Regions from separate parts of the Anaerobacillus sp. QJM3NY_17 genome, predicted to be linked through region 2. Evidence: riboswitches for the same ligand, from Rfam matches in the RefSeq annotation. Region 2 holds a riboswitch; the other holds the start of a gene.
What was found. A riboswitch is a leader RNA that binds a small molecule or an ion and turns the genes downstream of it on or off. The one in region 2 is predicted to bind lysine.

Region 1 (5,559 bases), 430 kb from region 2:
TCCCAAGGAGAATCTCCTTCTCCTTTTGTATTAACAGCCCCGTTAATTCCCCCCTGCGCACATACAGAGTGAGAACGTTTTACCGGAACGATGGAAAGAAGATCTACTTGCATTCCAGCTTCCGCAGCTTTGATGGTAGCCATCAAACCTGCAAGGCCGCCTCCAACTATCACTAATTTACCTTTACTCATAAGAACAGTTCCCCCTTAAATGCTGGCTCTGTCTGAAAGTTATGTATCAGACGTGGTGAAGACAGTTCACTTTCTTAAACGAATGCAAATAATGCGCGCATGCCAACAACTGAAAGTGCAACGAAAATGACCATTGTTACGTATGTCATCGTACGCTGTGATTTTGGTGTTACTGTGAAGCCCCAGCTTACAAAGAAAGACCATAAGCCATTTGCGAAGTGGAAGACAGTACCAAGTACACCAACGATGTAAAAGATCATCATTCCTGGATTAGACAAGATATCAGCCATCATTTGGAAGTTTACTTCTGCTCCCATCGCAGCTTGTATTCTCGTTTGCCAGACGTGCCAAGTTACAAATATTAATACGATAACGCCAGAAATCCGCTGCAAATAAAACATCCAGTTACGTAAATAGCCATATCGACTTACGTTGTTTTTGGATTGAAATGCGATATAAACACCGTAAATCGCATGGAATAAGAGCGGTAAGAAAATGACGAAAATTTCAAGCAAATACCTGTAAGGAAGGCTCTCCATAAAATGAGCTGCGTCATTAAACGCCTCGGGCCCTCTTGTTGCAAAATAGTTAACAGTGAGATGCTGAGTAACATAAAGTCCGAGCGGAATTACTCCTAGAAGCGAATGCAATTTTCGGCTTACAAAGTCTCGACTTGCGGCCATGTTTTGTGTGTCCCCCTTTTAAGTTGTTAAGCTACCATCTGCCAGTGCATTTTTTTCTAATAAAGAAGTCTTTGCATGCACAGAAATCATCGCTTTCTGTCGATTATATTGTGACATACCCATTGTACTCCCATCATTTAGGACCGTCAAGAAAACGTGTACATTTAGATTTTTCAAAATTCCCTTGCAACACCTGCGTATATCTCAATTGAATACGCTTTCTATATATATAAATTCTATCTATGGTGCTATGGAGGATTTGTCGATAAAACGTTATAATTATTTTGTAGAAAAGCTGGGAGGAATTTATGTTTAAGAAGCGCACAAACTCGATTGATTATAGTCATGAAATAGAAACAACTGCTTTTGGATATGAATTTTATAGAGAAGTTCTTATTCCTGAACTTCTTGGTAGTGAACAGCCGGCTGTTTTATATTGGACTGGAAAAGAAATGGCTAGGCAATTCCCGCTCTCCACTCGAGAAGAGATCGAGGATTTTTTTCAGCGTGCTGGATGGGGTAAATTATCAATTGCACAAGAAAAAAAGAATGAAGTAACGTTTGATCTTCAGTCAGCTCTTATCACTGAGCGAAGAAATACTAGTCGAAATGCTTGTTATCAACTAGAAGCAGGTTTTCTTGCTGAACAATATCAAAATATGCTTCGTTGCATCGCTGAAGCCTATGAAACTGATAAAAAGAATGAAATTCAATTCACAGTAAAATGGGACCCAAAAGATCAGATTGAATAGAAAGGAGACCACATGTGGTCTCCTTTTTGATTACATTTGTTTAACAGGGGTTCTTTCATCTAGTTGAAATTTATCGTGTAGCGACTCAATAGCATAAATCATTTTATCTTCTGGAACGATCGTTGACACTTTGATTTCTGATGTACTCACCATCTTCATTTCTACCCCGTGTTCAGCAAGTACTTCAAACATTTGTGCCGCAACACCAGGGTTAGAAATCATACCTGATCCTACTATGGATACCTTAGCAAGTTCTGATTCGTGATAAATATGTTCGTAGGGAAGTTTCACTTTAATGCGACGGAGCACATCAAGAGTTAATTCAAGAGAGGCTGTTTCAATTGAGAATGAGATACTCGTTGTATTTTTCTCTCCTGTACTTTGAATGATCACATCTACATTAATACCATTTGCCGCAAGAGATGAGAACAAGGAAGGAAGTGTTGTAATCTCATTCGGCAAACCTGAAATTGTTATTTTTGTTACATTACTTTCAAAAGCCAGACCTCTAACCACCAAATTTTGTTCCATTGATACGACCTCCTCAATTAGCGTTCCAGGTTCATTCGTAAAGCTCGAGCGGACCTCAAGCAAGATGTTATAGTTTTTTGCAAACTCAACCGCTCTAGGATGTAAGACACCAGCCCCAAGGTTAGCAAGTTCAAGCATTTCATCATAAGAAATCGTAGAAAGCTTTCTTGCACCTTTCACATATCGAGGATCTGTCGTATACACGCCATCCACATCTGTATATATCTCACAACGATCCGCTTTAAGAGCTGCTGCAATCGCCACAGCTGTTGTATCGGAACCACCACGCCCTAGCGTCGCGATGTCAGACGTATCAGTTAGCCCCTGGAATCCTGCTACTATCACAATTTTCCCTTCAGCAAGGTGTTGATTCATACGTGATGCATCAATATCGAGGATTCTGGCATTGCCGTGAAGCGACTCTGTTTTAATTCCTGCTTGCCAGCCAGTTAATGAAATAGCATCGTACCCTTCTTCATTTAATGCCATCGAAAGAAGCGCTGTTGTTACTTGTTCTCCAGTCGTTAGAAGCATATCAAGCTCTCTTGCAGACGGTGTAGCTGTTATCCCTTTTGATAATCCTAAAAGCTCATCCGTTGTTTTGCCCATCGCTGAAACAACCGCAACAACCTCATCTCCATTATTTACAGCTTCCATAAGCCTTTTGGAAACATTTTTGATTTTCTCTACATCTCCAACAGACGTACCTCCGAATTTCAATACGCGTAGTCCCACTCTCTCCATCCTTTCTTTCATGCAGCTCGTTATCCCTCATAGTGCGTAATCATCGCACGTTACAAACACTCACTAACTAAGAGTCGAAATGGATATTAAAAAACTCGGCCACTCACCAGATTGAAATAGCGATAGCCTTCATTTTTTATACTTTAAACTTGTAAAGCGTTTATTAAAGTATAAAAAAACAACAATGAGAAAAACCTCACTGTTGTTTTCATAACAAATCCAAGAAAACGTCCCTTTGTGAGATAGTTCTCCATCCAATTCCCGGGTAGGTATTGGATGACAGCTCTGCACTTATTCAATACAGATCCAGCTTCAGACGGATAAGCGTCTTTCCACTTCGGCAAATCCCCCTTTCAGCTCCTATCACTGAGTCTTAACACTCTTCAGTAAGCTTACTATTGGTTTTTGCGCCTCTACCATCACTTCAACTTTCGAAGTGTGGAACTATTAAATTTCACTCATTATAACGAACTTACGTGAATGCCGCAACATGTTCTTACAAATTAATTTGATTGACTTTCAAATCGAGCGACTACTTCCTCTGCAACATTCATTGGTAGTCCTGCGTTGTGTAAGTCTTCAACGCTTGCTTCTTTCATCTTTTTGATCGATCCAAAATGATTTAGCAGCTTCTTTTTTCTCTTCTCTCCGATACCGGGAATATCATCAAGACTTGACTTAAGCATCGATTTTCCTCGAAGCTGTCGATGAAACGTAATCGCAAATCGGTGTACTTCATCTTGAATCCTTTGCAACAGGTAGAATTCCTGACTATTTCTTGGTAGATAAACAGCTTCAGGAGGATCACCAATAAGAAGATGAGAGGTTTTATGTTTCTCATCTTTCGTCAGCGAGCAAACCGGTATGTCCAGACCAAGCTCATTCTCGAGCACATCCTGTGACGCCTGTATTTGAGCTATTCCGCCGTCAATAATAATTAAGTCAGGAAGCGGACCATTTTCCTTAAGCATTCTTGAATATCTTCTTCTCACAACCTCTTTCATAGAACCTACATCGTTTGGTCCTTCCACTGTTTTGATTTTGTACTTGCGATACTCATTTTTCTTTGGCTTTCCATCAAGAAAAACAACCATAGCGGATACAGGGTTCGTGCCCTGAATGTTCGAGTTATCAAAAGCTTCAATTCTGAGCGGAGCTTCTATATTAAGCTTTTCTCCCAAGTTTTCAACAGCATCAATCGTTCTTTTCTCGTCGCGTTCAATTAATGAAAATTTCTCATTAATGGCAATGGTCGCATTTTTCATTGTAAGCTCGACAAGCTCTTTTTTCTTGCCTCTTTTTGGCTGGTGAACTGGAATTTGTAGAAGTTCTTCTACCATTTGAGCATTAACCTGCTGAGGAAGCAATACTTCTTTTGGCTTAGGATGATTTTGTTGAAGATAGAACTGACCGATATAAGTTAAGAAATCTTCTTCAGCATCATTATAGAAAGGGAAAAGTGAAACATCTCTCTCAATTAACTTCCCTTGTCGTACAAAGAAAACTTGAACACACATCCATCCTTTGTCGAAACTATATCCAAAAATATCCCGATCAATACCATCGTTAGATTGGATCTTTTGCACTTCCATAACTTTATCAATATGAAACATTAAATCACGAAACTCTTTTGCTCGCTCGAAATCCATATTCTCAGATGCTGTGGTCATCTTTCTTTCTATGTCTTCTTTAACTTCCTGGTGACCTCCGTTTAGAAAACGCGTAATCCCGTCAATCATCTCTTTATTTTGCTCTTTAGAGACGTCGTTGACACATGGAGCCAAACACTGGCCTATATGATAATAAAGACAGACGCGATCAGGCATTTTACGACATTTACGTAAAGGATATAGTCGGTCCAAAAGCTTCTTTGTTGCACTAGCTGCATAAGCATTCGGATATGGACCAAAATACTTACCTTTATCTTTTTTTATTTTACGTGTCGTAATTAAGCGGGGCTGTTCTTCTGCCGTTATTTTTATATAAGGATAGCTTTTATCATCTTTAAGCATCACATTATATTTCGGATCATGTTTTTTGATTAAATTAAGTTCAAGAATAAGAGCTTCAAGATTTGTGGAGGTTACGATATACTCAAAATCACGTATTTCACTTACAAGCCGCTGCGTTTTTCCATCGTGTGATCCACTAAAATAAGATCTGACTCTATTTTTTAGCACCTTTGCCTTCCCAACATAAATAATCGTTCCCTGGCGATCTTTCATTAAATAACACCCGGGCTGGTCAGGAAGGATTGCTAGCTTATTTTTAAGATGTTGTTCCATGCTGCCTCACCTCACTACTCCTTTTCAAGGCGTATCTATATTCCCCTCTCATTGTAACACATTACCTCAATTTTCTATTATCTTAAGAACTCATATAAAACAATGTCATGATAGACAGGATCATACAATGTGGAGGATTGGAATTCTTTGACCTTTTTGATCTGACCATCCATCGATATATTCTGTTTCTTAAATCCATCGAGAACCTGTCCTGTTAAAAATACGCGATGCTCATCATAATATTGAAGATCAGATAGAAAGGTTGAATACGTATAAATTTGTTCGTGTTCAAATGACACCTTGTTATAGGACATTACCCTAGTTTCTTCCCAAGTATACACAATGACCGGCTCGTTAATTTGCTCTACATAAT
Region 2 (5,559 bases):
TTAGAACAGCTTTCGTACGAGAAATTCCGAACTTCTCAGAAACACCTGCAACATATGTTTCTGAAATGGAAATGAGCGAAGACAAACCTGCAAGTACAAGTGAAGCAAAGAATAAGAATCCGAACAACCCGTTCAAAGCTGGGAACTCATTGATAATTTGAGGGAAGACAACGAAGGCTAGTCCTACGCCACCGCTCACTACTTCGCCAACGCTAAGCCCCTGCTGCTGAGCCATAAATCCAAGCGCTGAGAATACCCCAATACCTGCTAGAAGTTCAAACGCCGAGTTACCAAAACCAGTAATAAACGCGTTATTCGTAATATCTGATTTCTTAGGTAAGTAACTAGAATAAGTAATCATAATAGCAAAAGCAATGGATAAACTGAAGAAAATTTGTCCGTATGCAGCAACCCAAACACTTCCTGAAGTAATGCTGTCAAAATTCGGTGTAAAGAATGCATTTAGACCTTCAGCAGCACCAGGCAGTGTCACTGCTCGAATCACAATGATTAAGAAAAGAACAATTAATGTAGGAATGAAAATTTTATTAGCACGCTCAATTCCCTTTTTAACACCTGCAAGAAGTACGCCAAGTGTAATGATCCATACTGCAATTAATGGGAGAAATACGCCTGGTACGATACTACCTGTTTGTCCAGGATCAACCGTTAATTTCAGATAATCATTGAAGAGGAATGCTTCTGTATCAGAACCCCAACTTTGATTAAATGCAAAATAGCTATAAGAGATGGCCCACGCAATAATTACCGCGTAGTATGTGGAGATGACGAATGCAACGATAACGCCCCACCACCCAAGCCATTCCATCTTCTTATTCATTCGAAAGAACGAAAGTGGTGCGGATCCACGGAATTTATGACCCAATGTAAATTCAAGAATAAGAATTGGGATTCCGGCTGTTAATAATGCAAATAAATAAGGAATAAAAAATGCTCCACCACCGTTGTCATAGGCTACGGCCGGAAATCTCCAAATGTTCCCTAGACCTATTGCTGAACCAACTGCGGCTAATATAAAACCAGCCCTTGTCCCCCATTGCGCACGATTTTCCAAATAAATTACCCCCTTAGACAAATGTTAACCTTTTTCACCATAAGCCCCCTTCCAGAAAAAGGTTAAGACTTTTAAGTAAATTCAGATTATTTTGTTTATAGTATATCTAGTACGTATGTCCTTGTCAAAACAATCTTTTTACATTTTTCGTATGAATCGTTCAATTTTCTATATAAATCTCTCTATTTTTGTGAAAATACATAAAAAAACAGGAGGAATATCCTCCTGTTTGATTAATGATTTGCCATTTCAACTGGTCTGTTGGCATATTTTCCTTTTAGCATGAAAATTAATAATCCGAATAGAATCGCTGTTGCCACAAGACCAAGAATGGAACTACCAGTAAAGCCAAGAACCAGATATCCTAGTAACGAAATACCTGCAACGAGCAATGCATAAGGCAACTGTGTCATCACATGATCGATATGGTGACTACCCGCGCCTGTTGAAGAAAGAATTGTTGTATCCGAAATTGGTGAGCAGTGATCTCCAAATACAGCTCCTGCAAGAACAGCGGCAAGTACAGGAAGCATGTAGGTAGGATCCGTAGCAGCAGCAATCTCTCCTGCGATCGGAAGCATAATGCCAAATGTTCCCCACGAAGTTCCCGTTGCAAACGCCATAACACCTGCAAGTAGGAACAAAATAGCTGGTAAGAAGCCAATCACAATGTGGTCATTAACAAGTCCTGCAAGATACTTACCAGTCCCTAGTGAGCCGATAATTTCAATCAATGTCCATGCAAAGAAAAGAATGTATACGGCTGGAAGCATTGATTTAATGCCTTCCCAAATTCCTTTTCCAAGAACCGCTCCACCCATTCGTTTTGGAAAGAAGAAGAGGAGAGAAGTTATAAGTCCAATGATTCCACCATAAAGGAGAGAAGCAGCAACGTCTGTATTTTCAAAGACAGACAAAGCTGTCACGGCTGTATCCGTTCCGCTAACAGCCTGAATTCCTGTGATGACCATAAACGTCACAGTACCAGCAATTAGCATAATAATAGGCCATGCAAGATCAGCTACTTTCCCCTTCTCACTTTCAGGTAGTCCTGATGTTTGACCAGGTACGGCACCTTGATTCGGATCAAGCACTTCTCCTGTTTTCTGTGCACGGTCTTCATGTACTCTCATTGCCTTAAGATTAATGTCAAAATAACTAACAAAGAACACCATCGCAAGTGCAAAGAGAGCATACAAATTCATTGGAATCATTCTGATAAAAGCTTCTAACGCGCCAACACCTGTAATGCTATGCGTTGCTAATACACCACCAATTAACGCGATGATATAAGCGCCCCAGCTTGAAATAGGTGAAATAATACACATTGGTGCTGCAGTTGAATCAATGATATAGGCAAGCTTTGCCCTTGAAACATTGTGCCTGTCCGTAATCGGTCTACTTACGTTCCCAACTGCGAGCGAATTAAAGTAATCATCAATAAAAATAATAATACCAAATACCGCTGTGACAATCTGTGCGCCTACTCTTGTTTTCACGCGTTTCATGGCCCACTCGCCAAATGCGCGACTTCCACCTGATATCGAAATAAAGGCCGTCATCATCCCTAATAAAAGCAGGAAGAAAATAATGTACATGTTCCAAGTATTTAAACCACCGCTCTCGGAATCAATGAAGATCCCTTTTACGATTGTATAAATTTCTTCTAATGAATTTGGTACACTCCAATTGTTGATCATTAGCGCACCAAGAATAATGCCTACTCCTAAAGAAGGAAGCACTTTTCTAGTCACCACTACCATTAGCAAAGCTACGAGTGGTGGAATAATGGATAGAACTGAATTCTCCATGAATATCCTCCTAATAAATGATTGGTCATCATAACCGGAATGGACGCCTATCCCTCAGCCTTCTCGTCGTGTTTGAACGCAAAAAAGCGAGCAATGATAGGATTGGTCCTATCATTGCTCGCTTCACCGAGTCAATGTTAAGTGTCCACCCCGATCAGTAGTTCTCCATTACAAGTTAGACTCATAATGACAGTTCGACACTTCTTCAATGTCGCCCCAACACAAATAATGTGACCGTTATTTATGCTTCGGCAGATCTCCCTTTCGATGCTGATCATTGGTGTCATTCTCCCAACACGTACTCATGAGGATCTGCTCCTCTACCTCATCGTATAAGATAAGGAACAATATTAAGTTCAGTTTTAAAGTATACCTTACTTTCGTTGTTTGTGCAATTGTAGATTATTCCAGAGATATTTCTATTAGAAGGGAACCATTTTTTTAGCTATCGACATTGAACATTGAAGCTGGTTAATGGCCTCCTTGTCTTAATCTGGCTTCGGCAAAACGATCGATGGATTTCCACCATTTCCATTATCACCATTATAATAATAAGGAACGTCTCCCTGAATAAATAAATCTCCAATTTTTACAGAGTTCGAAACTTCAGTATTCTTTGTAGAGAAAGGAATAATTACGTTCATCTCAACTTTAATATTGATATACACTTCAAGATACGTGTTGTTAATTCCCGTTTCTTTCACCTTTGTATCAATATTAGAGACCACATCTCCAATCATTTCAAACCGTACTGGAATCCTCGGCCCAAAATTTGAAAGAAGAACATTATTTGTAGCCATCCCTAAAGGTATGGAGTATACGATTCCTTGTTGATTTTCGGTACCTTCGTAATCGATATCTATATCATTCTTAAAGGTTTCCAGCTTATCTAAATCACCAGCTTCAACATAATCTAAGTAAGTTTGAACTCGTTCTGTGGCCTCTGAGATCAATCGATTATAAACTTGCGAGTTAAAGCTATAACTTGGTACTTTTTCGGAATCATTACCATGAACGATAATTAAATTCTCAACGTCAATACCGTCTGCGATCTTCTTTGAAATGGCATCATTTATTGCTTGCGCAGCAACTTGACGTGTTTTTGTTTCAGCAATACTGATTAAGCTTGGTTCAATTCCTTTATTAACAATCCATAATCCTTGAACAGTAGTAAAGATAAAAATAATAAAGGAGATGACAAAAACATATCGAAAGGGAAGCGGCCCCTTTCTAAAGAATTTTCTACGAGTTCGAAACAACATGAACCCTCCCTTCTCTTCTTCATGTATATGCCATGGAGAAGAGAAGTATGGACAATTTCCTAGAAAGAGCCAAAATCAAGCTATTAAATGTTTCATAATCGAAAAGAAAGCCGTAGCAAGTGCTACGGCTTTCTTCACATCATCTTAAGCATCGCGTCTCTACCCTTAGTTCCAATCGTAATGCCTCGCGCTTCTGCTTCAAGCGTAACAGATTCGAGCGGTGCATCAAGCAGTTGTTCAATAGACCGTACACCAACAGCTCTTCCTGCGATAATCTTTCGGTCACTTAACTTTTCATTAAGTAAGGCTACATCGAGTGCGCCGCACATGATATACCCATTGTCATTCATGACCGCTAGAAAATTCGTTTTCGGAAGCTGCATACTGACCGCTGTAAAAGGATGACCGTCAATCATGATTGGTGACATAGTGATCACGTCATTCCCGCCTCCTGACCTGAATGAATATCACTATATCTATATGAGACAAAGAGCATGTTTGACAATCAAACACTGAAAGTTTTAATGTCTATTTTCTAAACGCCATGCAAGGAGATCTCGAAGCATTTCAGGTAAAAAGTATTTCTTTTTAGCATGCTTCATTTGAGGATAGAATTTCCCAAATGTGAACATATCAGCCGTGGCAACGGCATATTCTTCATCAGAAACAAGCTTATTTCCGTTGTGAAAAACATCTGTTACATGATAGAGGCCGTCGTCCATTTTGACAGAGGTAACCTCAAGCCCATCGAATGCCATGATCCCCATTACCTCTCCTCGGAAACCGAGACCTTTAAAACTTAAATTCACTATTTCATCTGACATAGAATAAGAAATGATTTCTCGTAACTCGCTTCCTTTTAGCACCACTTTGCAAGGATTAACAGGATGAGGGCAAATGCGATGAAGGTCTTCTCTTGATACATTTCCTTCTGGTAACCCATCAAGCAACATACCAGCGTTAATCATGCCAATATCCGCTCCACACCACTCTCTAAGAGCGGCAGCTAACTCATCAGCTAGAACCGAGCGTTGAAACCATTCAGATTCAAGAGGCTGTTCAAGACGACAGACGACCTCTTCAAGCATCTTATGTGCATCAATACTTAGTTGTTGAATCATGGCCTTCGCTTCCTCGTCTTCTTTACGATTCCGGACGGTTATCGCATATGCTTCCTTCTCAATCACTTTCTTTGTTTCCATATCAAAACAAATCGAAACTTCTCCAACGTAATTCCCGTTTTTACCAGACTGAGTAATAAGCGTATCCTCTACAAGCATGCCATGCTTCAGCACATGATGCGTATGGGCTCCAATAATAACATCAAGCCCATTCATTTCCCTTGCTAGCTGTTCATCATTACCTAAGCCCATATGTGACATCAATACGACAACATCTGATTGACTGCGTA

Region 1: linked by a shared signal. The riboswitch ahead of AC0VYV_RS15640 (aspartate kinase) and the one ahead of AC0VYV_RS17685 (Na+/H+ antiporter NhaC family protein) in region 2 are both predicted to bind lysine.

The regions. Positions count from the first base shown of each region.
Region 1 covers NZ_CM149685.1:2,977,233-2,982,791, forward strand. The annotation lists gene sdhA (succinate dehydrogenase flavoprotein subunit) at 1-191, opposite strand, end outside; gene AC0VYV_RS15630 (succinate dehydrogenase cytochrome b558 subunit) at 266-874, opposite strand; gene AC0VYV_RS15635 (YslB family protein) at 1,183-1,626, shown strand; gene AC0VYV_RS15640 (aspartate kinase) at 1,657-2,892, opposite strand; lysine riboswitch at 3,137-3,325, opposite strand; gene uvrC (excinuclease ABC subunit UvrC) at 3,405-5,186, opposite strand; gene AC0VYV_RS15650 (hypothetical protein) at 5,264-5,559, opposite strand, start outside.
Region 2 covers NZ_CM149685.1:3,408,365-3,413,923, forward strand. The annotation lists gene AC0VYV_RS17680 (sodium-dependent transporter) at 1-1,075, opposite strand, end outside; gene AC0VYV_RS17685 (Na+/H+ antiporter NhaC family protein) at 1,309-2,886, opposite strand; lysine riboswitch at 3,037-3,217, opposite strand; gene yunB (sporulation protein YunB) at 3,375-4,145, opposite strand; gene AC0VYV_RS17695 (YunC family protein) at 4,283-4,576, opposite strand; gene AC0VYV_RS17700 (bifunctional metallophosphatase/5'-nucleotidase) at 4,670-5,559, opposite strand, start outside.